One region of the Bacillus sp. LQ01 genome, then DNA from elsewhere that is predicted to be linked to it. Evidence: riboswitches for the same ligand, from Rfam matches in the RefSeq annotation. Region 1 holds a riboswitch; each other region holds the start of a gene.
The links. A riboswitch is a leader RNA that binds a small molecule or an ion and turns the genes downstream of it on or off. The one in region 1 is predicted to bind thiamine pyrophosphate.

Region 1 (10,873 bases):
TCCTGCAGCTAATAAAAATAACACTACTTTCCCCTTATTTTTCACTTTCGGTTCCCTTTTCATTTCCATTCCCCTTAGTATGTTAAAAATATTAAACAAACGTTTGTTTAACTGTGTTTATGCATATGTAAGCCGACTAATCAAACGTTTGTTTAAAAAGAAATACGCCTATATAAGGCGCATTTTTATCAATCACCACCGCCACCACAGCTTCCTCCGCTATCTCCCCCAAAAGATCCTCCACAATCATGTGAGCCGCCATCATGCGAGCTATCATTATCAGATCCAGCAAAGAAAAATAATGGTGATGAGCTGTTAGATGAATTATGAATGTTATTTTGTTTTGTAAGATTTACCTTCTTTTTGTTCGATCGAACTGCTGTTACGATTGTTCCAACTACAACAAATAATAGTATGACAATAATAAATTCCATTTAAAAGCCTCCCTTATTCCTCGAATAATTGAATGGTTCTCTCTAAATTTTCAAGTGAAATGAAGCGTGATTCACGAAGAATTTCTTTTCCATTATGAAATAATAAAATTGTTGGCCCTGTAAATACTCCATATCGCCCCGCAATCTCCTGCATGTCTTGTAGTAATATCTCTATTTTCTCTACGTAATCATAATTCTCTAATACGCAATTTACTTTTCTTAGCATAACATCACAAACACCACAATTTTCCGTTTTAATAAACAGAAGTACCAATTGTTGTTCTTCGATATAGGTCGCTAATTCTTCTATCGTTTTAAATGTAGTCATCTTATCCCTCTTAGCGTAATTTACGAAATACTTTGTCTTGATACATACGAAAAGCTGAACTATCTTTAATCTTTCTCTTTTCCATTACCTGCTGAAAACGAAGCGTTTTTGCTGTTAACTCTTCTCGTAATCTCTTTCTCTCTTCTTCATCATAACAGCAAGCAATTAGATCCTCTATTTTTAATATATCTTTTTGTAGTTCCATTTCTGGTGGAATCATTCCCGCATTTTTTAAAATTTTATAACTCATTCTAAGTTCTGGAGGTACCATTGAAAGATCTTCTAATTGTAGTGGTTTTCCTTTTCCCGGAAGATAATCAAGATCACCATTCCGTATTGCTTGTCGAATTTTTTCTTCAGCAATGTTCAAAAACACATCCACACCATTCCCTCCTTTACATATTTTTACTATTATTTTACATGATATTTCCTTATCTTTCTACGTCTTTAATAATTGGCTCCATACAATTTTTTCTCAAATTTATTTATAATAAGCTTTTTCCTCCCATACCAATCTTTCGTTTTCATATATAGTTTGTATTCAAGCCTTTTTGTATTGAGAAAGTCTTTTTTAACTTAATAAAGCGTTTACACTAAATCTTACATTTGTTACGATTTAATCACCCCCAGCTCCCTTGTATAGACTTCGTGATGTCTGATCATTTTATCTAGACGTTTCACACGTCTAGATTCATTTTGATTTATTGGCGTATGCCTTTAAATATATCTTTTATTTTGAAAGGAGAAATGGCTATGAGGTCTCAAAAATTCACACTGCTATTACTATCCCTACTACTTTTCTTACCTCTTTTTCTCACAAATTTTATTACTCCAAATCTCGCATTAGCAGATTCACCAAAGCAAAGTCAAAAAATTGTTGGGTACTTTCCTTCGTGGGGCGTTTACGGACGTAATTATCAAGTTGCTGACATTGATGCATCAAAACTTACTCACCTTAACTATGCTTTCGCGGATATTTGTTGGAATGGAAAACATGGAAACCCTTCTACTCATCCTGATAATCCAAATAAACAAACGTGGAACTGTAAAGAATCTGGTGTACCATTGCAAAATAAAGAGGTTCCTAATGGTACTCTTGTACTCGGTGAACCATGGGCTGATGTTACCAAATCGTATCCTGGCTCAGGGACAACTTGGGAAGATTGCGATAAATATGCCCGTTGCGGAAATTTCGGGGAACTAAAACGATTAAAAGCTAAATATCCTCACTTAAAAACAATTATTTCCGTTGGTGGCTGGACTTGGTCTAACCGCTTTTCTGATATGGCCGCTGATGAAAAAACAAGAAAAGTATTTGCTGAATCTACAGTAGCTTTTCTTCGCGCATATGGGTTTGATGGCGTAGATTTAGACTGGGAATATCCGGGCGTTGAAACGATTCCTGGTGGTAGTTATCGTCCTGAAGATAAACAAAATTTCACTCTCCTTCTTCAAGACGTCCGAAATGCTTTGAATAAAGCAGGTGCTGAAGATGGCAAACAATATTTACTAACAATCGCTTCAGGTGCAAGTCAACGCTACGCTGATCATACAGAACTAAAGAAAATTTCTCAAATACTCGATTGGATTAATATTATGACATATGATTTCCACGGCGGATGGGAAGCTACTTCTAATCATAATGCAGCTCTATATAAGGATCCAAATGACCCAGCAGCAAATACGAATTTTTACGTAGATGGTGCTATAAATGTTTATACAAATGAAGGTGTTCCAGTCGATAAACTAGTATTAGGCGTACCCTTTTACGGACGTGGCTGGAAAAGTTGTGGCAAAGAAAATAACGGACAATATCAACCTTGCAAACCAGGTAGTGATGGGCAACTTGCTTCTAAAGGTACTTGGGATGATTACTCTACCGGTGACACAGGTGTGTATGATTACGGCGATTTAGCAGCCAATTACGTTAATAAAAATGGTTTTGTACGCTACTGGAATGACACAGCTAAAGTACCTTACTTATATAATGCAACTACAGGCACATTTATTAGCTACGATGACAATGAATCTATGAAATACAAAACAGACTATATAAAGACGAAAGGTTTAAGTGGAGCAATGTTTTGGGAACTAAGCGGAGATTGCCGTACAAGTCCAAAATATAGTTGCAGTGGTCCAAAATTACTTGATACGCTAGTAAAAGAATTACTTGGTGGACCTATTAGTCAAAAAGATACTGAGCCACCAACGAATGTTAAAAACATTGTAGTTACGAATAAAAATTCAAACTCAGTTCAATTAAACTGGACTGTATCTACTGATAACGTAGGAGTTACGGAATATGAAATTACTGCTGGAGAAGAGAAATGGAGTACAACAACAAATAGCATTACAATTAAAAACTTAAAACCTAATACGGAATACAAATTTTCGGTAATTGCCAAAGATGCTGCTGGAAATAAATCACAACCTACCGCTCTTACTGTCAAAACGGATGAAGCTAATACGACACCTCCTGATGGAAATGGTACTGCTACATTTTCAGTCACTTCGAATTGGGGCAGCGGTTATAACTTCTCGATTATAATCAAAAATAATGGAACGACTCCTATTAAAAATTGGAAATTAGAATTTGATTATAGCGGCAATTTAACACAAGTTTGGGATTCTAAAATTAGTAGTAAAACAAATAATCATTATGTAATTACGAACGCAGGATGGAATGGTGAAATTCCTCCTGGTGGATCTATTACAATTGGCGGTGCAGGAACAGGTAATCCTGCCGAACTTTTAAATGCCGTCATTAGCGAAAACTAGACGTAATATCCATTAATTACTTCAATAAAGTTTGAATTTAGGTTTGAGCAATACCTCCTAAATTCAAACTTTTAATTTTATGAAAAATCAAAAATATCACGATAACCTATTATAATTATATTTAATTTCTAATATGAAGTTTATATGAAGTTCATTTGAATTTTACATGAATTTCCTTTAATTTCTATTGTCTTCCTATAATATCCATATTATCCTTTACATAAAGGAATTATTTTTATTCCATTTTGAACTATCTATATATATAAAGAAAGATAGTCACCTGTTAGGGAAAGGCTTTCGTATTATAAATATAACAAAAGAAAAAGCACGCTTATAAGCGCACCATAAGAGTGCTTCTTCATACAATTCTCATGTAAGAGTTCTCGAAAATCATGTTAATCACAAAGAAAAGGCATTAGCTCATAAAAGCTAATGCCTTTTCTTTATTCATATTGTTGAGTATTCCATTCTTCTATATTTCATAATTTTGTTATCTACGATTCATAGAAAGAAGGTTCATGTGAGACAATTAAAACCGTTCCTTTGTATTGTTGTAACGCTTCCTGTAAAGCCATCTTAGTTTCTACATCCAAATGATTAGTCCGTTCGTCTAAAATTAAAACATCAGCTTTTTCTATTTTTTCATATAAGGAGCTAACACACTTAAAATCTCTTCTTTATCCTTTTTTAATTCGAGTGATGTTAACATATCCATCGTTCTCGGCCTAGGTAATTTCACTTGTACCTCGCCAACTATTGACGCTGGTCTTTGAGATAAAATAAATACGCGATCTGAAAGCAAGATTGCCTCATCTAAGTCATGTGTAACCATAACGATTGTTTGCTTCTCTTGATGCCAAGAGTTTAAAAGCCAGCTATGTACTTCCATTTTTGTAAATGCATCTAATTTACCAAAAGGCTCATCAAGCAGCATAATTGGCTTTTCACATAAATATGTGCGCAGAAAACTAATTCTTTGACGCATACCACCAGACAATTCATCTGGATAATGGTTTGCATATTCATCTAGTTCGAACTGCTTTAATGCTTCCATTCCTTCTGTCAGCCTTTGTTTTTTCGGCTTTCCTTCAATTTCTAACGGAAGAACGATATTTTGCAAAGCTGATCGCCACGGTAGTAATAAATCTTGTTGTGGCATATAACTAACAACATCTTGCTCTTGTACTTGCTTATCGTTATACGTTACGTTCCCGCTTGTTGGTTTTTCAACATTTGCAATCATGTTTAATAATGTGCTTTTCCCGCAACCACTCGGTCCTACAAAGGAAACAAACTCTCCCTCTTGTATAGAGGCACTAATATTCTCTAATACATTCTTTCCGTCGAAAGATTTCACTATATTTTTTATTTGTAATCCGCTCATTTTTCACTTGGAAGGAATTCATTTGTAAAAGCATCTTTTACATCGATTTTCTTTTTAATAACTTTGTTGTCATATAAGAAATTCATGTAATTCGTCCAAATTTCTTCCTTCTGTACTCCCCATGCTTTAGCATCATCTTGATACTTCGTACTTAACCATTTTTGGCTTTCTTGAACTAAATCTTTATTCACATCTGGAACAGCTTTAATTAAAATATCAGCAGCCTCTTTCGGTTCCTTAATTGCAAAATTATAACCTTCTGTCGTTGCACTCATAAACTTTTTCACAAAGTCTTTATCTTGCTTCGTATGTTTTTCACTCGTAATAATAACAGGACTATAGAAATCAAGCGCTGGATCTAAGTCCTTCACCATAATCGTATTTAACTCTTTTCCTTGACGCTTCGCTTCAATACCATCCCAACCGTAATAAATCCATTCGAAATCTGCATCACGGCCAATTGATTTAAAGAAATCTGTTTGTCCTAAGATGATTTTTTCAACTTTATTAAAATCAGCTTGATGTTTATCCATAATCGTCTTTAATGTCGCTTCTTCTGCTGGTCCTCCCCAGCCGCCGTAACGTTTACCTTCAAAATCTTTCGGTGACGTCATATTGTCTTTCTTAAGCGATGCAAACGCTGAAGTGTTATGCTGAATAATCGCTCCTACAGATACAACAGGAATTCCTTCTACACGAGCTAACGTTACATTTTCTTGTGCACTTATTGCGAAGTCTGCTTTTCCTGATGCTATCATTTGCTCTGCTGTTACATTGTCACCTGGTTGAATAATTTCTACATCTAATCCTTGCTTTTTGTAATAATCTTTCGTTTTCGCTACATACAAGCCAGTATGATTCGTATTTGGAAACCAATCTAATACTACTTTTACTTTTTGATCTTTACTTGCACTTTCTTCTTTCTTCGCCGGATTACATCCAGCCACACCTACCGCTACTAAGGCAGCTAACATAACTTTCAAACCTTTTTTCATTTTCTGCCGTCCTTTCTATATATCCATGGTGCTGTTATTCTTGCCATAAACTCTACGATAAAATACAGGCATAATGTCACCATAACGATGATTGCTGCAACACCAAATACTCGGGCAGTCAAAAAGGATTTTGTAGCCCTCGTAAGCATAACGCCTAATCCTTCACTTGCACCGAGCCATTCTCCGATAATTGCCCCCATTACGCTATATGTAACTGCAATTTTTAAACCTGAGAAAAAGTATGGGAGCACTGCTGGAAATTTTACCTTCTGGTAAACTTGCCATTTCGTCGCCTTCATTGTTTGTAACAGTTTCAGCATATTTTTATCTACTGTTTGAAAACCTTCTAAAATACTAAGCGCAATTGGGAAGAAACAAACGAGTATTACGACCATTACTTTCGGCAACATCCCATATCCAAACCAAATAATAAATAGCGGTGCAAGTACAACAATTGGAATTGTTTGCGAAATAACGAGCAATGGATTTATTAAAATACGAAATAACGGTATAACATCCATAATAATTGCGATGCTCGTCCCCAATAAAATTGCAAAGAATAGTCCAATTATAACTTCCTGCAGTGTTTGCATCGTATTTGGTAATAGTAAATCTTTCATCCCAATTAATTCTTGAACAATGGCAGAAGGCTTTGGTAAAATCCACGGTTCGATTTTAAATAATGAAACAGATCCTTCCCATATCGCAATGAGAAGGATAAGCCAAATAGTTGTAATAAGTTTAGATTGCTTCTGGTTTTGCATATTCATCACGGTACTTCCAAACCTTTTCATCTATCGTTACACCAGTGCTTGGACGATAATGGATTTTAATAGAAGTAATCACTTCTTCTGCTCCAGCATCGACGCAAGCTTGTTGCGCACGTTTAACGACATCAAGAAGTACATCTAATTCTCCTTCCAAAGTTGTTTCCATTGCCCCTACTTCATAACGAACTCCCGATTGTTGCACAACTTCAATTGCTTTATCGACAACAGAATATACATCTTTCGTTTTCGCTTGTGGTACTACTGAAAATGACATTGTAACTTGTTGTGACATAATAAAATCCCCCTTATAAAATTAAATTTCAAAAATAAGAAAAGGCTTTCCTACTGCGTAGGAAAGCCTTGTATGCAAGTTATTACAGAATAACATATGCTACATCACTTTAAGTAACTCCCTACGCTGGCATTATCCAGATCAGGTTGAGGGTCGATGTTTACTTACATCCTCTCAGCCAATTGGCTCCCCGGTCCTTAATTCGTTTTCATTGTAGCATGATTTATTTTATTGAACAAACAAAAGCATGCATAATCATTTCATTATTTTTGGAAAATAACCAACTTTTTCACCATGAGCTAATAACTGCTGTATAAATTCTTTATTAATTGCTGGTACTATCAATTCTTTTTTCTTAATCCATTCATTCGTTCTACGTGTACCCATTACAATTTCAGATTGCTGTGCTCCATCTCCTGCAACTTGAGAAGCAATTAACTCTGCTATTACTTCATTTCCCTTCGCTAATGCAAGTCCGGTATTTACATATTCTGAAAGTGGAACCATTTCAAGATTGTATCCACACTCTCCAATTAGCTGTATAAATTGTTCAAACTCAATTTGATGTGGATGACAAATATGTAACGTCTCTCCTACAATTTGCGCATCTTGTAAATACGATACAATTGATTTACTAGCAAAATCAATTGGTGTGAAATCAACTTTCCACTTCACATTTGGTGCTTTCCCAATTAATAGCATTGTTTTAATAAGACGATAAAATGCGTTTCCTTCAATATTTTGTTGGAACGAACCTGTTTCTGAATGACATGCTAAATTACCTGCACGATAAATATTTCCGCGCAAACCATTTTTCATTGCTTCACGAACAATGTTTTCCGCTTGTAGTTTACTATTTGAATATACATTCTCTAAGTCTACACTGTAATTAAAATCACCAGTTTTCATGTATGTATCCCATTGATCTACCGCTAATTCTAACGGGATACCAATTGTAGAAATAAAATGGAATGTAGCACCTTTCTCCGCTAATGCTAGCATACGGCTAGTTCCTTGGACATTTATATTTTCAAATTGTTTTACATCTCCAAAATGTCTTACATCTGCACCGCAATGAATTATCGTATCCATCTTAGAACTGATGAACATAAATTCTTCTTCGCTCATCCCAAGATACTCTTCTCCCAGATCACCAGCTACGGCCTGTATACGCTGTAACCATTCTTCACATATATCATTAAAGTAGCCTGTTAATGTATCTATAATTCTTTGCTGCACATCTTTGGTTGGTCTTACTAAACAATAAATAGTAGCAGATGTATCTCTCAACAATTCATATAATATGTGTGATCCTAAATAACCAGTAGCTCCTGTTAAAAAGACATTTGAAATCTGGGTTTCTTCCAAAACGTTTGCATACGTGATAGTATCTGGCTCGTGAATCACTTTATATTCACGAAATACTTCTTCTTTCTCTACTTTTACTTCTCGCTCAATTCGAGCTAATCCATATATCGTTCTTTCTTTAAAGAAATCTTGAATTGTTAAATGTGAGAAATCTTCTTTTAACAATGTTAAGACTCGTAATACTTTTAATGAATGTCCACCAATTGTAAAGAAATCATCATGCACTCCAACTTTTGAAATTCCTAATACTTCCGCCCAGGCGTTCGCTATTTGTTTTTCTGCTTTATTAGAAGGTGCAACATATTCTTGTAGCCGAACCGGTTCATACTTTTCTTCTAACTGAGCTAACTTCTTAACATCAATCTTTTTATTAGGTGTAAGTGGTAATTCATTAATATAAATTAGTTTAGATGGCACCATATAATCTGGTAATTGCTCTTGTAACTGATAAACTAATTCTGGTATTTCTTTTTTATTTAAAGTTGTATAGAACGCGATTAAATATTGGCTACCTTCCTTACTCTTCTTAGCAAAAACAGCATTTTCTTTTATATTATGATTTTGAGAAATTTTACTTTGGATTTCTCCTAGTTCAATACGATGTCCTCTAATTTTTACTTGATCATCTTTCCGATGTAAAAACTCTATATTTCCATCCTCTAGCAACTTAACGATATCACCTGTTTTATATATATTAACTATAGGATTAAAAGGGTTCGGAATAAAAGCTTCAATTGTTTTATTAGGCTTATTAAAATACCCTTTTGCTAATCCCACTGAATCTATATATAATTCACCAGGTACACCAATTGGACAAAGATTCATATTCTCATCCAAAATCATAACTTGATAATTAGCACATGGTTTACCAATGGGAATACTCGCAACATCCTCATTTAACTGACTAGGTATTTTATAGGTTGTCGTCACTACAGTACATTCTGTCGGTCCGTATACATTATAAATTTCAACATTTGTACCTATTCTTTCTCTCCACAATTTAATAACCTCTACAGGTAACATTTCACCACCAATCGCAATTCTTTTTAGGGAAGCTAGCTTATATATATCTTCTTCTGCTAAATAAGTTGCTACTTGTCGAACAAAAATTGTTGCTAATGCCAAGATTGAAGTTGCTTTCACTTTATAGATTGCATTTGCAAATGCCTCTACAGACAATCGCTCTTCCTCTAATAGTACATACAAGTTTCCTCCGCAGAATAAAGAAGCAAATGACTCCCATACAGAAGCATCGAAACTAAAGGAAGGAAATTGAGCAAATACATCCTCTTCTGTCAATTCATATTGCTTTTTCATCCAAGTGTACAGATTAACAACGCCTCTATGTGCTAACATCGTTCCCTTTGGATTCCCTGTTGAACCCGATGTATAAATCATATAAGCTACATCATCACAATGAATAGACAACTTTACATCTATATCTTCATAAGTTTCACTATCATACAATGAAACTGTTTGAACCCCATCACATGTTATAGGCGTCTCTTTCATCAATATAACTTTCGCTTGGCTATCTTGAATAATGTACTGTATTCTACTTTCCGGATAATCTGGATCAATCGGAACATACGCTGCACCAGCTTTTAATATAGCTACCATACTTACTACTGTGTCTATGCTACGTTTCATAAATATTCCAACATAGTCTCCTAATTGGACGCCGTTTTTAATTAACATATGAGCTATTTGATTACTTTTTTTATTTAGCTCCTCATAAGTTAAAGTACCTTCCCTTGAAGATAAAGCTATACGATTTGGAAATTGAGCAACAGTATTATAGAACATATCGACGATACTTTTCTCAGGATATACTGCTGTCGTATCATTCACTTGACTATAAAGTGCCATCTCGGCCTCTGTAATAATATTAAAATGTTTTATATACTTATTAGTATTTTGTGATATATCAACTAAAACACCTTGTATTTGTTGTGCATAACGAGTAATCGTTGTCTCTTTCCAATTAACACTATTAAATATTATTTCTACACTTTGCATATTTTTACTAAATACAAATTGTAATGTATTCGTGTCTTTTAGCTCATAATATGTTTCACCAATAATAATAGGTGACATTTCATATAATGTATTACCGTTTTGAAACTCTTCTATTTCTTCCTCATTCATTTCTTTAATTTGCTCCAGTTGCTCTTCAATTTGTAAATTTAAACTTTCATAGGAGAGAAAATTAGAAACTTCAATAGTAATTGGAAATAAATTTCCTCTTACATGATAAAGCACGACAATATGTTTTTCTTTAGAAATATGATATAACCACGTTGCAGTCGCTCCTATTAAATCTACAATGTGAGTCAAATTTGAAAACAGTTCCGTTTTCCTTTTTATCCTAAGTTCTGTTCCTTGCACATCTTTAGGTATTTTAATACTTCCTTCTACTTTTCCTAAAAATTCTTTTACCATCTCATTATAAGAAATTGCTAATTTCATATTTATGTAAATTCCTCTCTTAAATATAATAAAGGTGTGAAAATTCACACCTTTT
Region 2 (10,873 bases), on a different contig from region 1:
TAACGTTCTATCATCACCAATAACTTCTACCTTTATCATGTCACAAAGCCCAGAGGCTTTTGCTAATTTTGCAATACGAACAGCCTCTTCAGCGTTTTTTGCCCCTGCTGTATTTGGTAATAACGTATATTTTTTCACATCAAGTTTCTCTAATAAATTAGGTTGCTTTGCATCAAAGATATCCATACGACGTACTGCAAACGTTAAAATTTCAGCTTCAGAAACGTCAATTGCCTTTTGCTGCACGTCAAAATCAGGGAATTTACCTGTTCCTAATAAAAGTCTAGAATGAAATGAAAATGGTCCAATGTTTAACATAATCAACCGCCTCCTACGAAAGTTACAATCTCAATTTGGTCTCCATCAAAAACAGATGTATCTGTATGATCATCTTTTTGTAAAATATCTTTATTACGCTCTACTACAACAATTCTGTTATCTAGCTCTAAATGTGTAAGTAGCTCAGCTACTGTTTTTACACTCGATGGCACTTCAATTTGGTTACCATTAATTTTTAAGTTCAAACTTCCATCCCCTTTCTAAACTCTTCTAGAAAGCAATGAATCTAGCAAATGATTCTCTTGCTTTCCTTCTATTAAATCAGCCATATATTGGCCAGAAACAGGACTTAATAAAATACCATTTCGATAATGGCCCGTGCAAGCATATAAACCTTTTATTTCTTCATGCTCTCCCATATAAGGAGCTTCATGATTCGATTGTGGTCTTAATCCTGCCCATGTGCTTTCCCATTCTGCTTCTTTTAAAGCTGGCAATATTGTATAAGCACGCTCTAATATAGAAGTTATACTTTCTGGCTGCACAGTTTTATTGAACGTATGTGGCTTCATTGTTGCCCCAATTACGTAACGTCCACCGCGCTTTGGAGTAATGTAAAATCTTTCTTGAAAAATAGGTGCTTTTAAAAGTTGTTTTCTACTTCTTACCGCAACCACTTCTCCTTTAACTGGATATGTACCCCAATCGCGGTGAAAATAACTGAGTAACTTCGTGCTCCATGAACCTCCTGCAATAACGACTTTCTCACATGTGACAATACCTTCACTTGTAATAACTCCAGTCACTTTATTATTTTCAATACGGATATCAAATACTTCTGTCTGTTCATATATATCAGCACCGGAAATTGCCGCAGAATGTGCGAATGCTTTCGTAAGCTCTGGTGCAATAACATGACCGTCTTTCGGATAATATACTGCTCCTATAATAGATTCAGATAGATATGGCTCTTTTTCCCGCACATGGTCTCCCGTTAGAAAATAAGAATCTTCACCTGTTTTCTGCTGCCAATCCATAATGTGAAGAATTCTTTCCTTCTCATCTTCATTTTGAGCAATACGATAAATTCCTTTTTCTTCATATCCAATATCAACACCCGTCTTTTCACGTAAAACTGCTGCAAGTTGTGGAAATATAGCTCGGCTTTCTCTAGCAAGTTCAAATAGCGGATCATACGCATCCCATTCTGCCTGAACACCAAGTAAACCAGCAGCTGCTTTGGAAGCTTCCGATGCAATACTTCGCTTCTCCACAATCGCTACTTTATGTCCTCTTTCTGCTAGAAAATGTGCAACTGAACTGCCAATTACACCACCACCAATAATCGCTACATCATACTTCTCACACATGTTTTTCCGCCCACTTTCTTATTGATTCCTTATAAGATTTCGCTTTGCTATACGGGTTACTACTACTTACAATTCCAGACATAACTGCTATACCACTTACACCGTTAGTAAGAACATCCACTGTGTTTTCTGGGGTAATTCCTCCAATTGCTGTAATCGGTATAGATAAACACCTTGCAATGTCTGAAATTTCTTCAAGCCCTCTCGCTGGCACACCTTTTTTACAATCTGTCGGAAATACATGGCCATAAACGAGTGAATCCGCTCCATTTTTAAAAGCTACTATTGCTTCATCTAGCGAATGCACAGAATAACCGACATGCAAATACGAAAACTTTTCTTTCACTGACTTTACATCTGTACTTCGATATCCTAGTTGAACACGAGGTATATTTAATAAAATTGCAATATCAATTCGATCGTTTATGACAATTTTAGAAGCCGGAAAGCCCTCCATTAATAGACTTTCCACACCTTCATATAATTCCTTCGTACTCTTCTCACGCTCACGAATATGCAAATAATCAATCTCACTCTCAATTTGCATCGCTACATTCACTAACTCTTCGAATGGCATATGGCCATTTGAGATTACGTGGAGCTCATTTTTCATATTCATTCGTCTACTTTAAAATATTTTCGAATAGTTCATCGGCTGGGACGGTTTCTTTCGTCATTCCTTTGTTCTTCAGCCACTTATTTTGTTTCTCCCAAGATTCTTTTGAATCTGATAAGAATGGCTCATCTTTCGTTTCCATCTTCTCTAATAAAATTTTCATACTTTCCTTTTCAACTTCTGGCACAAGTGGGAAGTTTTCTTTTTCTTGATGATTTAATAAAATATTCAATGCTTCATCTGGGTTTTTCTTCATGAAATCATAGCCCTTTTTCGTACCACGTAAGAAAGCTTGCAACGCTTCTTTATCTTTTTTCAACGTTTTATCACCTGTTACAAACACAAGCTCATGGTAGTTTGGTACTCCGTAATCAGCTGGATTAAAGTACGCTGGTTCATGGCCTTCATGACGCATAACAGGTACTTCATGGTTAATGTATGCCCCTGTTACCGCATCTACTTTCTTCGTAATTAATGCTGGTACTAAATCAAATCCAACATCAACTACTTTCACTGTATCAGGATTACCACCAGCTTCTTTTACCATCGTTTTTAAATACATCTCACTTAAAGGTGTTCCAGAGTATCCTACTGTTTTTCCTTCTAAATCTTTCGGTGATTGAATGCCCGCTGATTTCAGTGATACAACATGATTTAATGGTGAACGTACGACAGCTCCAATTGATTTCACTGGAATTTGCTCATTCGCTCTCGCCATAACAACATCTGGCTGATAATACAAGCCAACTGTTACCTTCCCTGCTGCTGCCAGCGTTAATGGATCAGTCGGATTAGAAGGGAATTTAATATTTACCTTTACACCTTCTTCTTTAAAGTATCCTTTTTCAATTGCTGCATAGATAAAGCTATGTACCGCATTTGGATACCAATCTAACATGACTGTTATTTCTTTCTCTTTTTTACTTTTGTCTGATGCTGAATTACTCGAACATCCTGCAATTATTGCAATTAATAATGTAAACACAAAGATGCGCTTTAAAAATTTCATGAATACTTCCTCCAACTAATGAATTTCTTTTCTAATATGGAAATAATTACGACGAAGAAAATAGCTAATAATGATAACAATACAATAGGTGCAAATACGCCAGCTCCATCTAACTGCGTCATCATTCTCTTACTGAAATATCCAAGCCCAGCTTGTGCACCGAGCCATTCTCCAATTGCTGCTCCGATAACACTAAGCGGAACTGCAATTTGTAAAGCTGAGAAAAAATAAGGAAGAGCAGACGGCAACTTTAATTTAAGAAAAATATCTCTTTTTGTTGCTCCATATGTAACTAAGAGCTCCTCCCATTCTTTTTTCGTACTACGCAGTCCATCATACGTATTGACCGCAATTGGGAAAAACGTAATTAAAACTGTGACAACAACCTTACTCCAAATTGTGTATCCAAACCATAAAACAAATAGCGGAGCAAGCGCAGTAATCGGAATCGTTTGTGAAGCAACTAATAATGGATAAAATGCTCTCTCCATCCATGTACTCGCATTCATTAACATCGCTAGCCCTACACCTAATACGATAGAGATAACAACACCTATTAAAACGACGTATAACGTTGCAGGTAAATGAACTGTAAATAATATGTCTTTTAGTTTCCATATCTTCATTACAATCGCAGAAGGTGACGGTAAAATGTACATCTCATCTACAATTCTTGCTCCTATTTCCCACACAGCTAGTAAAATACTAGAAAGTGTAATAGCAGGAACTAATTCTTTCAATCGGTTCATCACACAAGTACCTGCCTTTGTAACATACTAAGAAGCTCATCTTTCAGCGCTAATACTTCCGGTTTATATAAATCTTTTCGTGTTCTGTTATGATCAAGCGGTACAGTCCGCTCAGTCAAAGTCGTTATCGGCTGCTGTTCCACTACTAAAACTCGGTTTGAAAGAAATAACGCTTCTTCAACATCATGAGTAATGAATAAAATTGTTTTTTCCCACTCTTGCCATTGTTCAAACAACCATTCTTGCAAAGAGGTCTTCGTTAAAGCATCCAACGCACTAAATGGTTCATCTAACAGCAATATTTCCCCGCCTGTTAATAAAGTTCGAATAAAAGATACACGTTGTCTCATACCACCAGATAAATCTTTCGGATATTTTTTCTCATACCCTTGCAAACCAAATTTATGTAACAGTTCCTTTGCCTTTACTTGTGCTTCTTTCTTCTGTACACCTTGGCACTCTAGCGGCAGGGCAGCATTCTCAATAATTGTTCTCCACGGCAAAAGCATATCTTTTTGCGGCATATATCCTACAGGATGGTGCTTTGTTTCTGTCAGTTCTATCTGTCCAGTACTTACCTTTTCTAGACCTGTAATAAGGCGAAATAAAGTACTTTTCCCACATCCACTCGGTCCGATAATACTGACAAACTCTTTCTCATGTATAGAAGCATTTAATTCATGGATGATTGGTTTCTCATCGTAATGAAAAGAAACATTATGAAACTGTAGTATGTTCTTGCTCCTCAAATCCCCACATCTCCTTACGATAGGACATATCCCAGAATAAATATTCAAATCGACTGGAATATAAGAAAATCTCCTCTAATCTTTCTAGTTCTGTCTCAGACTTTCCCACTGCCATTTCATTTAATAAATCTATTAACCAAATACACAGATTACCGTATTCTCCCGAACTATATCCTTGAATCCACTCACCAAAAAACTCATGATCTCTTGCTCCAGGAATATCATTTAAACGCTTTCCAATTTCCCAATAGCTCCACATACATGGAAGAAGCGCTGCTATTAATTCCGCAAGTGTGCCATTTTGAGATACAGACATCATGTAATTTGTATAAGCTAAATTTTTAGCAGATGGTTTCGCAGACTCTATCTCCTCTATAGAAATTCCAAGTCTTTTTGCATATTGTTTATGGATTGTCATTTCGCCATTTAATATTCCATCAATTTGTTCAGCGAACTTTCCCATTACTTGTGGATTCGTTGCTTTTACAACACCAATCGCATATAACTTTGCATAATCTAGCAGATATAAATAATCTTGAATAATATAATACTGGAATTTATCTTTTTCTAACGTGCCATCTCCCATACCTACTACAAACGGATGATTATGACTCATCTCCCAAACCGGTTGCACAGTTTCTAATAATCTATCGCAAAATTTCATTTCTCTATCCCCTTTCAATATATGTATCTAAATAAAAAACCACTTCTATATATAAGAAGTGGTTACAGCAAATAAAGTTATACATTTATTCGATGTTCCACTTCCCTTCGCTAGTATTACCTAGATCAGGTGTTGTAAGGGTTAAGGATTATTCCTCTCTCAGCAAATCAAGCACCCCTAGTGGTTTCAATATGAAATTTTCAAATAAAAAAGCCCCGTTTCTATACGCAAAGAAACGGGGACTCATTGTTAGTGTCCGAATTGCTTCCCTACGCTAGCATAATCTAGATCAGGTAATAAAAAGGATCAAAGGCTTACGGCCTACTCTCAGCTGGCAACACCAGCTCTCCTAGCAAACTATATAATTATCACTGTCAGTATAACACCCTAATAAGACATCATCAACTTTTTTAATTTTCTTAATTATTAACAGAATATCAAATTTATACAATACATACATTCTATTTTAGAAAATAAAACCCCAATTAATTGCATAAGAAGGAATCATTATCCTCAAAAAATTTATTTTTATATTGATTTCATATTACATTTATGTGAATACACCCACTATATTATATCTTTATACTATAATAAAATTACAACTATACAACTAGAGGAGGTCTCTATTCCATGAATATGAAAGCTACTGCTTTAACAGCAACTACTGTAGCGATTGCTTCTTTACTTCCTTCTATGGGTGAAACAAATGTACAAAAAGCAAACGCTGAACAATTATCTAATATTAAAACTGGGTATGTCAAAGTCGATCAAGTAGCATTACATACAGAAGATAACGTAAAAAGCACATCAATTGATACAATTCGCTTTAATACAAAAGTGAACATCCTTGAAACAACTAATGAGTGGTATAAAGTATCTGTTCATAATAAAGTAGGTTATGTACAAAAAGATGCTATTTTACTAAAAAACAAACTTCATTCTAATGATCAATACATCGTTAATGCTAATGCATTAAACGTTCGCTCTGAACCTAATTTAGAATCTTCCATTTTAGATGTATTACCAAATGGCAAGTTTATTACCATTCAAGAAGATCAAGGCGAATGGTATAAAATATCGCATAATGGCCAAACAGGTTACGTACAAAAAGCATTCATCTCTAATGGTTCACAACCCTTAGTAAAAGGAATCACCGTTCAAAATAATACAAAATATACTGTTGCAACACCTAATCTAAATGTACGTAGCAACGCTAGTACAAGTAGCCCTCTACTCGGTTCATTACAAAACGGTACACAAGTACAAGTAGTAGAAACTGTAGGAACTTGGTATAAAATTCGTTTTGGCACAGGATACGGATATGTAGCAAAACACTATGTAGTACAAAATCAACCACAAGCTAAAACAGATCAACCTTCATCAATTCCAGCTGCTTTCAAATTCCCTGCTCAAGGAAGAATTAGCTCAACCTTTGATATACGCTGGGAACAAATGCATTATGGTATAGATATTGCCGCTCCAGGAAACGTCTCTATCCAAGCTGCTGCTGCAGGTAAAGTTGTGAAATCTTATTATTCAGCTAGCTATGGCAATGTTGTTTTCATTGCGCATCAAATCAATGGGAAATTATATACAACTGTTTATGCTCATATGAAGGATCGCACTGTACAAGCTGGTGATCAAGTACAAACTGGACAATTAATAGGTCATATGGGAAACACAGGTCATTCATACGGGCAGCATCTTCATTTTGAATTACATAATGGAGAATGGAATTTTGAAAAAACAAATGCAGTAAATCCACTGCCATATTTAGTTAGGTAAATTGTATGCCACGCAATATACCTCTTATAATTGAATACGTAGCCTTTTTAGGTTTAATCTGTTGTTTAATCATTTACAATACAAACATTGTATTTTTATCTATTATTATTGCTTTTGTTGCATTAGAAATTATGATGGAATCATTTCAAGTGCAACTAAAACAAAAAATTGCCCATATTTATAATGCTATTTTTCTTTTGAGTGCTCTCATAACAAATATAATTAGTAATGGCTTTTATTTATCTACTGTATTTCCAGTATTCTTTATGGCTGTTTTATTATTTGTAGCTAGATATATTAATGTCCCTTATAACCAAAAACAAAAACAAGAACAAGAAGCTTAGAAAGAGGAGACACTGTGTACCAATCTTTCAAAGATACTCCAATAAAATACATATTGAATTTGTATAAGAAAGCCAATACTTTTTTTGGTATACAAGGAAGTTATACTGAACAACTTCTCCTATATGGAATGTTTTTTCTTGTCTTAATCACTTTCTCCTTGTTTTACTAACAAAAAAGGATCTCACATAAACTGGAGATCCTTTTTAATTTATATTAATTTTTCATATCGAAAATATTGTTTATCCACAAGCATATTTTTCATAAATAAAGCTCAGATTATATTTTTTCTCTAAGCTCATTCGTTGTTCGTCATCGCACCAATAGAAAAGAATATCATGAATCGTTGCGTAACGCTTATTTTTAAGAAATAGCCTAAAGAATGATGGTAAACAATCATGTAATTGTATAAATATATAATTGCGTAGTGTTTCTTCTTTATATTCAATGCCCTTACAAATATACAGTAATTCTTCACAATAATATGCATGCTGTGGAACTTGTATCATTTCGAAAAATGGCACATAAGATAGTAGCTTTCCAATAAAATGACCATATCGATCCATTACTCCTATCGTCATATGCTCCATCATTTCTTTCATCACATATAAATAATCATCTACATGTGTTGTCTTTAATGGGTCTAAGCGATCGGAAATTTGAGATAATACAGCTCTTTGACATGCTAAAACTGCCTGACTAGGTCCATAATATGATAGGAAATCTGTACACTTACGATATTTCCGTAATAAATCATGTGTATACAAATCATATACAAAAGTATTACAATACATTGCTAAACTCATCATATCACTATTTAATTGCTCTTTTGATAATGATTTCGCTCTCTTGCACATATAAAAGAATGTAAATTCCAATACTTCTTTATGAGATAATAAATGTTTACAATCGGTTATACACTTCTCATTAAATTTAACTCTATCCCAAATTTCAATATCCCTATCTGTCAATTCACCTATACGATATTTAATAATTAAATAATTTAAAGCAACTGATTGCGTCAAAAGATCCCATGTTTCATATTCCAATGAAGTATGAACAAACTCAGCTAATCCTTGCGCTATCATAAAATCATTTGCCTCTTCATACCAACCAATCTCTTGGCATAAGCGAAGAATACGCACTAAAGTTGGAATTTCATCTTTATGAAACTGCGGTAATTTCTTTGCTTTATTCATGCCATATACGATAAATGCCGCTAAATTTTCTTCTTTATAAAATTCTTTTTCTTTCCATACTAATATAGTTCGTTCTTTCCCCTCACCTTTTGGGTGACAAGGTACAAGCAAAGAAAATAATTCAGCGAAATTATTTGGTTCTATATATGTATCTGTAACCAAATTCCAATTTGGATCGCCCTGTACAGCCTTCATATAATTCCCCTTCCCTTTTCATCTATGTAGGAAATATTAATTTATTATCGCACCACTAAAAATTAATATTGTTATATTCAAAATCTATCATAATACTTATATCTATCAGTATATCATCTTTTCTCTTATTAAAAATTAAGAATAACAAATTTTAAAAAAATGTCGAAATTATTAACCGTATCCTTATTATATAATGTCTCAGATACATCACGCTAACATATTAGTTTAATCCATATATGCTAGAATAATGTATCTGAAATTTATATATAATTTAGCTCTTTATGAGTGACCATTAAACTCTCGGTTAATTAAAGTTTCAATTTACTCTGTACGCTCTGAGATTTCACTCAAGGCAAATCCAGCTTGATCATCTGCTGATTCCCTTATAGCTAAATCTCCTAGTGCTAACATGCCAATAAGTTGACCACTATCAACTACTGGTAATCGTCTAATTTGATGCTGTGCCATTAGCTCTGTAGCTTTTTCAATAGAATCATTTGGAGAAACTGAGATAATATTTGTTGTCATTACATTTGTAATTTTATTAGATCCAGGATGTTTTTCAGCAATCCCTCGAACGACTAAATCACGATCAGTAACAAGCCCAACAACTTGCTCATTTTCAACAACAGGAATTAATCCAACTGATTCTTCCTTCATTTTAACAGCTGCCTCATATACATTGTCTAGCGGTGTACAATGTACAATATGGGTACTCATTAAGTCTCTAACTCGTGTCATTATTTATTTCCTCCTTTTTATACATACCATAGCTTTTCCAAAATTCCTTTATTTATTTCTGGAAAGTAACGTAATAAAAAGGATTAACAAAATAAAAAAGAGCCAGCATAATGCTGACTCTTTTTTGTATGACCCGTACGGGATTCGAACCCGTGTTACCGCCGTGAAAGGGCGGTGTCTTAACCACTTGACCAACGGGCCATGGCTCCGCAGGTAGGACTCGAACCTACGACCGATCGGTTAACAGCCGATAGCTCTACCACTGAGCTACTGCGGAATAATATATGGTGGGCCTAAATGGACTCGAACCATCGACCTCACGCTTATCAGGCGTGCGCTCTAACCAGCTGAGCTATAGGCCCATATACTTTACAGGGGCAGTAGGAATCGAACCCACACTGGAGGTTTTGGAGACCTCAGTTCTACCTTTAAACTATGCCCCTAAATGATGCCGGCTAGAGGACTTGAACCCCCAACCTACTGATTACAAGTCAGTTGCTCTACCAATTGAGCTAAGCCGGCATAAAAAAATGGTGGCTCGGGACGGAATCGAACCGCCGACACGAGGATTTTCAGTCCTCTGCTCTACCGACTGAGCTACCGAGCCAACATAAATGGCGGTCCCGACCGGGGTCGAACCGGCGATCTCCTGCGTGACAGGCAGGCATGTTAACCACTACACCACGGGACCATTTGGTTGCGGGGACAGGATTTGAACCTGCGACCTTCGGGTTATGAGCCCGACGAGCTACCGTGCTGCTCCACCCCGCGACAATATAAAGTTTTAAAAAATGGAGGAGGTAGAGGGATTCGAACCCCCGCGCGACTCTCGCCGCCTGTCGGTTTTCAAGACCGATCCCTTCAGCCGAACTTGGGTATACCTCCATGAAGGAAAAAATAAATATTTTATTATTATATGTCTAAACCATTAAAGAAAAAATGGAGGAGGTAGAGGGATTCGAACCCCCGCGCGATTCTCACCGCCTGTCGGTTTTCAAGACCGATCCCTTCAGCCGAACTTGGGTATACCTCCGAGACATATATTAAATAAAGTGGAGCCTAGCGGGATCGAACCGCTGACCTCCTGCGTGCAAGGCAGGCGCTCTCCCAGCTGAGCTAAGGCCCCATGTTTTTTGGGAATATCGGGAAGACAGGATTTGAACCTGCGACCCCCT
Region 3 (10,873 bases), on a different contig from region 1:
TACGTTTGGTAATAAATTTAATGATTTAATGTCACAGCGTAGCCATCGAGTATCGGGTTCTGATATAGCGCGTATACCATATTCAATCCATAAAGCTGGTCGTTCTTTTTTTGTAATATAGGCATAAATTGTCGGAGGGTTGTCATATGAAAATACATGTGTGCGAGCTTGTACACCACGAGATACTTGCAAATAAATGGTGCCATCTTCGTGGAAATGGTTTCGTTCAATTAATTTGTAAAGTAAAGTGATGAGCTCAGCTTTTGAGAAAGGGAGCGATAATTCTACTTCTTCCATGGATCGATATAATCTCGTTATGTGCGGATCTAATAAATGAAAGTTCCCTTTATATAGGCGAATAACCTCATAGACACCATCTCCGAACTGCGAACCTCTCTCTTCAAGTTCTATGTACGTTTGTTGTTTTGTTGTATCAATAACTTCATCATTCCAAAGTACAAATTTTTCGTATGCCAATTTCCGTCCCATCCTTTCGTAAGTACGTAAGTAACGTGAAACTTTCATTCATGCGATATAAAAATCACTATAGTAATTTTTATGTGAGCAATTCTCTACATATGACCATATATGTATTTGTAAATCATAGGGAAATAAGGATGATCTACCCCGCATTAACGGCAGTAAAGCCCCTACTTACAAATTCGGGTAGAGCAAAGAAGTGAAGTGGGCGAATCACTGCCCGTAAATGCCCGATTGATGAGGGCTGATTAAAGTTTCACTTTACAGCATTTTGTATATACAAATTCGAAAATAAGAAATGAGAATCCTGCTTTTAAATAAAAAAAAGCAACATTCTTATGGAATGCTGCACAAGGAGGGTAGCTATCTTTCATAGGGACATTGTCTCGTTGAATGCTTTGTGTATGGAAACAAAACAAGTTGAAAGACAATTATAAGAAAGTAGAAACAAAAGATTTACACATTTCTTTAAGGGATCTTACGAAAGATGAGAGATAAGAAATATGTAGAACCTCGTTTACATATTTTATTATAGAGATTCTTCATTAACACTATGTGAATATTTGGTAAAGGTTATGTAATTTTAAAGTTAATGAATATAAGTAGTTGTATGGAAGAAAATAAAAAAGAGGCTGAGATTACTCAGCGCTCTTCTTTTCTTCTTTAATAACTGTTTTTACTTCACCAGTTTTGATCTTATTACTTTCAGAGAAGCGAAGTAAGTCACCTTCAATGATTTTATCAGACATGTTCAATTCATTTTGGGCACGATCAATTAGTGGCTGGGATTCTTCTTTCGGTAATTGTACAACTTCGCCAGTAGCACGGTCATAGAATGTACTGTTTGTGTACATGTATTTATCTGTAACGAAGCTACCGTCACGAAGAACAACGAATCCTTTATTATCAGGTGAGAATACATCATGACCGAATCGAACGTCATTTGTAGAATCTACACCAAGTAAGTTTAGAATAGTTGGTTTAATGTCAATTTCACCAGTTGGTTTCGAAATTGTTTTACCTTCTTTTTGACCTGGAACGTGAATAAACATCGGTGTTTTTTGTAAGTTCATATGGTCAAATGCAGTGATTTCTTCTTTTCCTAAGAACTGTGCCATTGCACGGTTATGGTTTTCAGAAATACCGTAGTGGTCACCGTAGAATACGATTACTGAGTTGTCGTAAATACCTTCTGCTTTTAGACGCTCAATAAAGTGTTTCATTGCTTCGTCTAAGTAACGAGCAGTTACCATGTAACGGTCAAATACTCCATCACCAGAATTGTATTCATCGATTAATTTTGTACTGTCATCGTAAGTGAATGGGTAATGATTCGTTAAAGTAAGGAAGCGAGTATAGAATGGTTGCTTCACTTGTTTTAGCATATCAATAGATTGATCGAAGTACTCGATATCTTTTAATCCCCAGTTTAATTTTGTTTCTGGCGTAATCTTGTAGTCAAGCTCGTTGTAGTAACGATCATAACCAAGTGCTGGATACATAATGTTACGGTTCCAGAATGTTGCGTTGTTTGCGTGGAATACCGACGTGTGATACCCTTGCTGACGTAAAATTTCTGGAGTTGCTGTATATTCATTGTTACCGTGTGTGAAGAATACAGCACCGCGGTCTAGTGGATATAACGAAGTATCTACTAGGAATTCAGCATCAGATGTTTTACCTTGACCAGTTTGATGGAAGAAGTTATCAAAGTAATAACTTTCTTTCGTAAATTGGTTTAAGAATGGTGTAACTTCTTGTCCATTAACTGTTGCACCAATTAAGAATGTTTGTAATGACTCAAGAGAGACAACAATTACGTTTTTCCCTTTTGCAGTACCGAACATATTTGGATCTGGTTTACTTTGTGTTGTTTTTACGTAGTTTTCTGTTTCTTGTAATTTACTACCGTCAGCGAACGCTTTTTGTGAACTTGATTTTGCTTGTAAGCCAAGATCGTATACTTGATGTACATATAATCCTAAGTTTTTAACAAGCATAACGCGGTCGAATGAACGTGTTAATAGTTCTGGGCGTTCAGCTTCTGCAAGTCCTAAGTTTGCGAAGAAAATAGCAACTGTTGATACGAAGTATAGAGAACGCATCGGGCGTGCTACACGCTCTGTAGGTGCAAAGTTCTTCATTTTCTTTAATAGAACGAAGAAAACGATAATGTCTGCAAATGCAAGAATAATTTTGTAGTTAAATAATTCTTTCACACTAGAACCTAAACTTCCGAAGTTAGATGTTTGTCCTAGCACCGGTAATGTAACGAAGTCATTGTAGAATCCGTAGAACATTACGTTACCAACAAGAACGATTGTTAAGACAAAATTAATTCCAAGTGCTATATAGTTACGTTTTTTCCCTTTTGCAAATAATGCAAGACCAACAAGCAGTAATGATGCTGCTAATGGGCTAAGGAATAAAATGAATTCTTGCATGAAAGATTCAAGTTTTAAATCAAAGCTTGTGCGTGTAATAAGGTAAGTTTTCAGCCATAAGGCTAAAGCTACGAATACAGTGAAACGCACATTTTGAAATTGTGATTTCAAGGTTTCTTTCATTCATTTCCACCCTTTCTCTATCAGGCTTGGTCGATTTTGGAGCGAAAAATGCTAAAATAAAAAATACATAGTTTTCTTGGCCATAATTAAAGGTTCTATATTCACCCATATACGACTATAACTATGCATACCCTTTTGGTTTCTTTTGTTGCTCATAAGCATAACGTCATTTCTGTATTATACAACAAAATTCATTTCTGAGAAACACTATAACATTTTACATTTTTTGTATAAGATTTGTCACTACCAGAGAAAACTTTAACATTCGTTTATATGTCCGTCAACTAGAAAATATAACAAAGGTAGAGCAGAATGTTAAGTGGAAGTGAAAATTTTCTTTGTTGAGAAATAAGAAATGAAGATGGGTAAGGGTTATCTAGAAATCTATTATATGAAGGAAATAGTGTGAAAATTAACGAACACTTGTTCTTTTTTGGTTTGTTTGTTACAATAAAAGTTCATTGATAGGTTTTGTGTAATTTCCATGAACTTTTACTGATAACATATTGTAGCTTATTTCTTTTTAAAAATAGGGAGGCTTTTTACATGAAACAAAAATTTTCAGTTGAAGCGTTTTGGAAGAAAGTAAAACATGTTGCAAAGCAAGCAGGGCAATCTGTCATTTATGCAAGTTTATTACTGTTTTACGTTTTGCAAAGACCCGATGTTCCAAAACGAGTGAAAATTATTGTAATTGGAGCACTTGCTTATTTTATTGCACCGATTGATGCGATTCCAGATTTCATTGCTGGAATTGGCTATACGGATGATTTGGGGGCGTTAACGGCCGCACTAATACAGGTGTCGTTATACGTCAATGAAGATGTGAAAGATAAGGCACGAGTGAAGTTGGCAGAATGGTTTGGTTCGGATATAGACACAACATTTATCGATCAGAAATTAGGTCAATAGGTGAAACCTGTCATAAGGTGACAGGACGAACGTAAGCGAGGAAGTGCATTATGCCATCAGGAAGAACGCATACGAAAATTAACTTAATATCCCTTCCGGTTGTTTTGTTTTTGCTCTTTTCGTATGGATTAACAAATTTTGATTTTTTATTAACTTTTGCGATTGGTTTTTTAGTAGGTACTTCATTTTTAACACCAGATTTAGATACGTACAGTAATGCTTATAACAAATGGGGTTTCTTACGTATATTTTGGTATCCTTATAAGAAAGTAATGCCGCATCGATCTTTCTTTACACATACGATTATACTTGGTGATGTAATTCGTATTGCGTACATGTTAATCGTCTTTTCTCCATTTTTATTACTATTAAATGTAATCGCACTGGATGGTAATTTAATAGAAATTGCGAAGAAGCATGAGGTTGAAATTGTAACGTTCTTAATGGGAATTGTTGTGGCAAGTACGCTCCACATTATAGCGGATAAAGTGAATACGCGCCGAAAGAAAATGATGAGAAAAAAGAAGAAACGCAGAAGATAAAGTGAACGAATTAGGAAAAGGGCCCCTTGCAAATTGCAAGGGGCCCTTTTTAAACAAACATTTGTTTAAAATTAAGCTTTCAGCACTTTAATTCCTTTTACAATGTTCCAGATGAAGTAGTATAAGCTGATGATTCCGCAAATAGCTAAGACAATCATTGATCCAATTCCAAGTGTTACATCTGGTTGATCAGATCCAAGACCCATAATTCCTAGAATAGTTACGCCAATGAATGTAGCGATACTTGGAATGATGTGTGTCCATAGAGCACGTTTTGCATGTGGTTTTGTTTCAGCGTCTCCCACGATCCAAACGATAATAGGGAATAAGATAGGGGCAAATAGTACACTAAAGTATGATAACGCAGCTAATATTTTATTTCCGTTCATATATATCACCTCATGAATAATTTCTGTTGTTATACTATTATTATGCAATAATTTTAGCAAACTTCCTATCGATGAACATTACAAGAACGTGACGATTTTGTAAGATTTTCTGTTAAATAATAAAATTTTCAAAAAAATCTTTTTTAATAGAAATTGTTATGGTACAGTATAAATGAAAGTTGTTGAAAACGTTTTCTTAAACGTTTTTTTATTTTAGGCTTAAAGGTATGATGACCTGATAGTCTATTGATGAGGTTATTCTATTTAAAAGGGGATTCTTTAGGGGGAGAGAACAATGAACACATGGACACAAGTTTATGATCCATTCGGAAACATTTGGATTTCGGCAGCGGTCGCACTTATTCCGATTATCTTTTTTTTCTTAGCTTTAGCAGTTTTCCGCATGAAGGGGTATGTGGCAGGATTTATTACAGTTGTACTTACAGTTTTAGTAGCGTTATTCGCTTATAAAATGCCGTTCACGATGGCAATGGCAGCAACCGGGTACGGTTTTTTGTATGGGTTATGGCCAATTGCTTGGATTATCATTATGTCCGTATTTTTATATAAAATTTCTGTGAAAACAGGTCAATTTGATGTGATTCGTGCATCGGTATTATCGATTACGAACGATCATCGTCTACTCGTTATTTTAATTGGATTTTCATTTGGAGCATTTTTAGAAGGAGCGGCAGGATTTGGGGCACCAGTAGCGATTACAGCAGCGCTTCTTGCGGGTCTTGGGTTAAATCCTTTATACGCAGCAGGTCTTTGTTTGATTGCAAATACTGCACCAGTGGCGTTCGGAGCGATGGGAATTCCGATTACAGTTGCTGGACAAGTAACAGGTATTGATCCACATAAAATTGGACAAATGGCTGGGCATCAATTACCGTTCCTATCATTATTTGTTCCATTCTTTATCGTATTTTTAATGGATGGATTTAAAGGTATAAGACAAACGTGGCCTGCGTTACTTGTAGCGGGTAGTTCATTTGCGATTACGCAGTTCATTACAGCGACATTTTTAGGACCGGAACTTCCGGATATTACATCGGCACTTGTAAGTTTAATTAGTTTAGCACTGTTCTTAAAAGTTTGGCAGCCGAAAGAAATTTATCAATCCGGGCAAGCAAATAGTGAAGTAGCAGTAACAACGACAGCGGCATCGATGCCGAAATTAACGTTTGGAAAAGTAGTGAAAGCATGGTCTCCATTTATCGTATTAACGGTTATGGTAGTCATTTGGAGCCAAAGTTTCTTTAAGGCATTATTCGCTCCAGGAGGGGCTTTAGAAAGTCTTGTATTTAAGTTTGAAATTCCAGGTCTGCATAATTTAGTAATGAAAGCAGAGCCAATTGTAAATAAACCAACGCCTTACGAGGCAATTCTGAAGTTTGATGTATTATCGGCAACTGGAACAGCGATTTTAATTGCTTGTATCATTTCCATGTTTATTTTGAAAATGAATGTAAAAGATGCAGTAGTGACATTTAAAGAAACGTTAAGCGAATTAAAAATGCCAATTCTATCTATCGGATTTGTACTAGGGTTTGCATTTATCGCAAACTATTCTGGTCTATCTTCTACGTTAGCGTTAGCATTAGCCGGAACTGGCGGACTATTCCCGTTCTTCTCACCATTCTTAGGCTGGATTGGCGTATTCCTAACAGGGTCTGATACGTCTGCGAATGCACTGTTCTCAAATTTACAAGCCATTACAGCGCAGCAAGTCGGCGTATCTGAAGTGCTTCTTGTTGCAGCAAATACAACAGGCGGTGTAACAGGGAAAATGATTTCCCCGCAGTCGATTGCAATCGCTTGTGCAGCAGTTGGTCTTGCTGGAAAAGAATCGGATTTGTTCCGTTTTACAGTGAAACATAGCTTGTTCTTCGTCATAATTGTGGGGATTATGACTTATGTTCAGGCATATTATTTAACTTGGATGATTCCGTAAATAGCAAAAGAAATAAACTTTTCATTTTTCAGATTATCGTGTATGATGGGAAAGTATTGAAAATTAAATCAGTGATAAACTAGGGGTGCCTAACGTATGCGTAGGCTGAGAGAGAAGCGCGTGAACTTCTTAACCCTTTGGACCTGATCTGGCTCGTACCAGCGTAGGGAAGTTAACGGCTTTACATAATGATGTCTTTATGAGCCAGGTCCTTATTTTTTTATGGACCTGGCTCTTTTTATTTTGGCATGCGCTGGCCATATCTCGTCCTTGTCACGAACAGGGGGGCAACAAAATTTATGAAACAATCTGTTTCAGCTGAGCAAATTGAATTGAAATCGAGTTTACCAGGGAGTAAGAAAGTATATGTGGATGGACCACGAGAAGGTATGAAAGTGCCGATGCGTGAGATTGAACAAAGCGAAACGAATGGTGTCCCAAATCCACCAATCCGTGTGTATGATACGAGCGGTCCTTATACAGATCCTGCGTATAAGGTCGAGTTGGAAAAAGGAATTCCAACGCCGCGCCACTCTTGGATTATGGGGCGTGGTGATGTAGAAGCATACGAAGGGCGTGAAGTGAAACCAGAGGATGACGGTGTGAAAGTAGCTTCGAAGCATACACCTGTTTTCCCGCAAATGGATCGCCAGCCACTTAGAGCAAAGCAAGGTGCAAATGTTACGCAAATGCACTATGCACGTAATGGCATTATTACGTCTGAGATGGAATACGTTGCGATTCGTGAAGGGGTAGAGCCGGAGTTTGTTCGTAAGGAAATCGCAGAAGGCCGCGCTATTTTACCAGCGAATATTAATCATCCAGAAGCTGAACCGATGATCATCGGGCGTAATTTTCATGTGAAGGTAAACGCGAATATCGGAAACTCAGCTGTATCTTCTTCGATTGCAGAAGAAGTAGAGAAGATGACATGGGCAACGCGCTGGGGTGCGGATACGATTATGGATTTATCTACAGGTAAAAATATTCATACGACGCGTGAGTGGATTATTCGTAACGCGCCTGTACCAGTTGGAACTGTACCGATCTATCAAGCGCTGGAAAAAGTAAACGGAATTGCAGAAGATTTAACGTGGGAAGTATATCGTGATACGTTAATTGAGCAGGCGGAGCAAGGCGTTGATTACTTTACGATTCACGCTGGTGTATTGCTTCGTTATATTCCAATCACGGCAAAGCGTACGACAGGTATCGTTTCGCGCGGTGGTTCGATTATGGCGCAGTGGTGTTTATTCCATCATAAAGAAAACTTCCTATATACTCACTTTGAAGAGATTTGTGAAATTATGAAGCAGTACGATGTTTCGTTCTCTCTTGGAGATGGATTACGTCCAGGGTCTATTGCAGATGCAAATGACGAAGCACAGTTTTCCGAGCTTGAAACACTTGGTGAATTAACAAAAATTGCTTGGAAACATGATGTGCAAGTTATGATTGAAGGACCTGGACACGTACCGATGCACTTAATTAAAGAGAATATGGAGAAAGAGCTTGATATTTGTCAGGGCGCGCCGTTTTACACACTTGGGCCACTAACGACAGATATTGCACCAGGTTATGACCATATTACATCTGCAATTGGAGCTGCGATGATTGGCTGGTTTGGAACAGCGATGCTTTGTTATGTAACGCCGAAAGAACATTTAGGTTTGCCAAACAAAGATGATGTACGCACGGGTGTTATTACGTACAAAATTGCAGCGCATGCGGCTGATCTTGCGAAAGGACATAAAACGGCTCATCAGCGTGATGATGCACTTTCAAAAGCACGCTTCGAATTCCGTTGGCGCGATCAATTTAATTTATCTTTAGATCCTGAACGTGCGATGGAATATCATGATGAAACGTTGCCTGCAGAAGGGGCAAAGACAGCTCACTTCTGTTCAATGTGTGGACCGAAGTTTTGTAGTATGAGAATTTCACATGATATTCGTGAATATGCAAAAGAAAATGATTTAGAAACGACAGAAGCAATTGAAAAAGGAATGAAAGAGAAAGCAGAAGAATTTAAAGAAGCTGGTAGTCATTTATATCAATAACATGTTACACCTCTTTACTTGATTGATCACACTGTAGTACCTAACTTTATTATAGAAGAAGCCCCATTTGCTAAGACGGTAGCAAATGGGGCTTCTGTTGTTTATAAGGCGAAGAAGAGATGTACCCAGTAGAATAAGAGGAATAGTGTGACGACTGTTGTGAGCGGGATAACGATAAGGGATACACTTAAATAGTCTTTCCATTTTACTTTAATTTTGTTTTGTTTCAGAATATACATCCAAATGAGTGAAGCTAGCGTACCAATTGGTAGTAATAGTGAACCGATGTCACTACCAATGATGTTTGCAAGATAGATAGTTTTTAATGTGACTGGATCTAGTCCCATTTCTGTTAATGTGATTGTACCAATCATAAGGGCAGGATGGTTATTGAAGACGTTAGAGAGGATGGATACAAGTCCGCCCATTGCAAAGCTAGCATAGAGTAGATGCTGATTCACAACTGGCTCGAGCCATTGTACAAGTGCAGCTGTTAATCCTGCGTTGTGTAGTCCGTAAATAATGACGTACATAGAGAAGGCGAAAATTAAAATGTGCCACGGTGTCTTTTTCAAAATGTCGACAGGATTTGTTCGTAAGTAGTACCATCTCCAAATGAGAAGAACGAGTGAACCAAGTACTGCAACGATTTCAATTGGGATGGATAAGAAGGATGCAACGAATAGAAGACAGCGCATCAGGAAGACGAAACCTAATACTTTTAACATGAATCTTGTCCGTTTTTGTTTCGTATCGACAGAATTATTTCCTTTTAGTGGATGGAAGTTTTTCGTGAAGAAAATTTCTTCAATATCATATGAAGAAACAGGTAATTTTTTCGGAAGTTTTTTCTTCAAAACTGTATACATGAGCCATGACATAAATAATAAGCCTAATGTTGCAGGTACAAACATCATAGCGGTATGCATATAAAGAGTCATATGGACGATGTTTAATGCGATTAAATTTACGATATTACTTACACCAATTGGTGCACTAGATGCCGTAGCGATTAAAGCACCACTTAATAAATAAGGAATTTGTTGATGTGGTTTTAATTGAAGGTTTTTTAGAAGAAGAATTAAAATGGGAGTTGTAATTAAAATACTACCGTCGTTATTAAATAAAAGAGTCATAAGAAAACATAATAATTGAATATACCAGTATAGACGGCGTCCAGAACCTTTCGCTAGATTTGCCAGTTTCGCTGCGGACCAATGGAAGAAGCCGAAGCTTTCTAATATAACTGCCATAACAATAGTTGCTAATATTGTTATGGAAGCACCGCCAATTTTACTTATAATATCCATGATGTCTGGTTTTGATACAAGTCCAGTAATTATGATGATACCAGCTCCGATTGCTGCTGGCCATGCCTCATTTAAGCCGCGAGGTCGCCAAAAGATAACGATCATCGTTAAGAAAAATACAATAATAGTAATCCATATTTCAATGCTCATATTTTGCCTACCTTTCTATTTTCCCTTGAACAGATGTAGCTTGTCTCAAGTTTATATTGATAGTATATTCAGCAAAAAATAAGAAGAACTAGACGTATAACGAGATGAACCGAATATGTGTTTTTCATGCTAAAGGACAAGTGTCACGAATAGTGAAATAACTATTATGAGAGGAGTCTATAAATTATTGGGCAGTAAGATAGTAAATGAAATTTATATGGGCGATTATTGAGATATATTGGCGCAAGTTAAAATATATCAGCGATTATTGAGATATATCGGCGCAAGTTAAAATATATCAGCGATTATTGAAATATATCGGCGCAACTCAAAATATATCAGCGATTTTTAAAATATATCGACTTATCGACAAAACACGACAAAAGGAGTCTATCCCAAAATGCCTTTTGGAACAGACTCCAATGCTATATTATTTTTCCTTCAAAAAAGTACGATCCTTCAAGAATAAGTTCCAGAAGAAAATAAATCCTGGTAATAAAATTGCA

Region 2: another riboswitch for thiamine pyrophosphate. It lies ahead of tenA (thiaminase II); the one in region 1 lies ahead of AC22L0_RS24020 (MTH1187 family thiamine-binding protein).
Region 3: another riboswitch for thiamine pyrophosphate. It lies ahead of thiC (phosphomethylpyrimidine synthase ThiC); the one in region 1 lies ahead of AC22L0_RS24020 (MTH1187 family thiamine-binding protein).

Annotation. Positions count from the first base shown of each region.
Region 1 covers NZ_JBYEZL010000004.1:111,628-122,500, reverse strand. The annotation lists gene AC22L0_RS24060 (hypothetical protein) at 1-63, opposite strand, end outside; gene AC22L0_RS24055 (hypothetical protein) at 189-434, opposite strand; gene AC22L0_RS24050 (thioredoxin family protein) at 448-762, opposite strand; gene AC22L0_RS24045 (DnaJ family domain-containing protein) at 773-1,144, opposite strand; gene AC22L0_RS24040 (glycosyl hydrolase family 18 protein) at 1,516-3,540, shown strand; gene AC22L0_RS24035 (ABC transporter ATP-binding protein) at 4,175-4,924, opposite strand; gene AC22L0_RS24030 (ABC transporter substrate-binding protein) at 4,921-5,919, opposite strand; gene AC22L0_RS24025 (ABC transporter permease) at 5,916-6,689, opposite strand; gene AC22L0_RS24020 (MTH1187 family thiamine-binding protein) at 6,661-6,981, opposite strand; TPP riboswitch at 7,083-7,184, opposite strand; gene AC22L0_RS24015 (non-ribosomal peptide synthetase family protein) at 7,237-10,818, opposite strand.
Region 2 covers NZ_JBYEZL010000001.1:87-10,959, reverse strand. The annotation lists gene thiG (thiazole synthase) at 1-318, opposite strand, end outside; gene thiS (sulfur carrier protein ThiS) at 321-524, opposite strand; gene thiO (glycine oxidase ThiO) at 540-1,649, opposite strand; gene tenI (thiazole tautomerase TenI) at 1,642-2,262, opposite strand; gene AC22L0_RS00100 (ABC transporter substrate-binding protein) at 2,273-3,274, opposite strand; gene AC22L0_RS00095 (ABC transporter permease) at 3,271-4,023, opposite strand; gene AC22L0_RS00090 (ABC transporter ATP-binding protein) at 4,023-4,772, opposite strand; gene tenA (thiaminase II) at 4,741-5,436, opposite strand; TPP riboswitch at 5,522-5,625, opposite strand; TPP riboswitch at 5,686-5,797, opposite strand; gene AC22L0_RS00080 (SH3 domain-containing protein) at 6,067-7,221, shown strand; gene AC22L0_RS00075 (hypothetical protein) at 7,227-7,565, shown strand; gene AC22L0_RS00070 (DUF3965 domain-containing protein) at 7,806-8,957, opposite strand; gene AC22L0_RS00065 (CBS domain-containing protein) at 9,279-9,698, opposite strand; tRNA gene AC22L0_RS00060 (tRNA-Glu) at 9,828-9,899, opposite strand; tRNA gene AC22L0_RS00055 (tRNA-Asn) at 9,901-9,975, opposite strand; tRNA gene AC22L0_RS00050 (tRNA-Ile) at 9,984-10,060, opposite strand; tRNA gene AC22L0_RS00045 (tRNA-Trp) at 10,071-10,141, opposite strand; tRNA gene AC22L0_RS00040 (tRNA-Thr) at 10,148-10,220, opposite strand; tRNA gene AC22L0_RS00035 (tRNA-Phe) at 10,230-10,305, opposite strand; tRNA gene AC22L0_RS00030 (tRNA-Asp) at 10,314-10,389, opposite strand; tRNA gene AC22L0_RS00025 (tRNA-Met) at 10,393-10,469, opposite strand; tRNA gene AC22L0_RS00020 (tRNA-Ser) at 10,491-10,583, opposite strand; tRNA gene AC22L0_RS00015 (tRNA-Ser) at 10,639-10,731, opposite strand; tRNA gene AC22L0_RS00010 (tRNA-Ala) at 10,752-10,824, opposite strand; tRNA gene AC22L0_RS00005 (tRNA-Pro) at 10,841-10,873, opposite strand, start outside.
Region 3 covers NZ_JBYEZL010000003.1:286,944-297,816, reverse strand. The annotation lists gene AC22L0_RS22170 (D-amino-acid transaminase) at 1-489, opposite strand, end outside; gene AC22L0_RS22165 (LTA synthase family protein) at 1,119-3,047, opposite strand; gene AC22L0_RS22160 (YkvA family protein) at 3,594-3,959, shown strand; gene AC22L0_RS22155 (metal-binding protein) at 4,010-4,501, shown strand; gene AC22L0_RS22150 (magnetosome magnetite crystal formation protein family) at 4,573-4,890, opposite strand; gene lldP (L-lactate permease) at 5,186-6,847, shown strand; TPP riboswitch at 6,919-7,034, shown strand; gene thiC (phosphomethylpyrimidine synthase ThiC) at 7,147-8,907, shown strand; gene AC22L0_RS22135 (arsenic transporter) at 9,009-10,367, opposite strand; gene AC22L0_RS22130 (cytochrome d ubiquinol oxidase subunit II) at 10,798-10,873, opposite strand, start outside.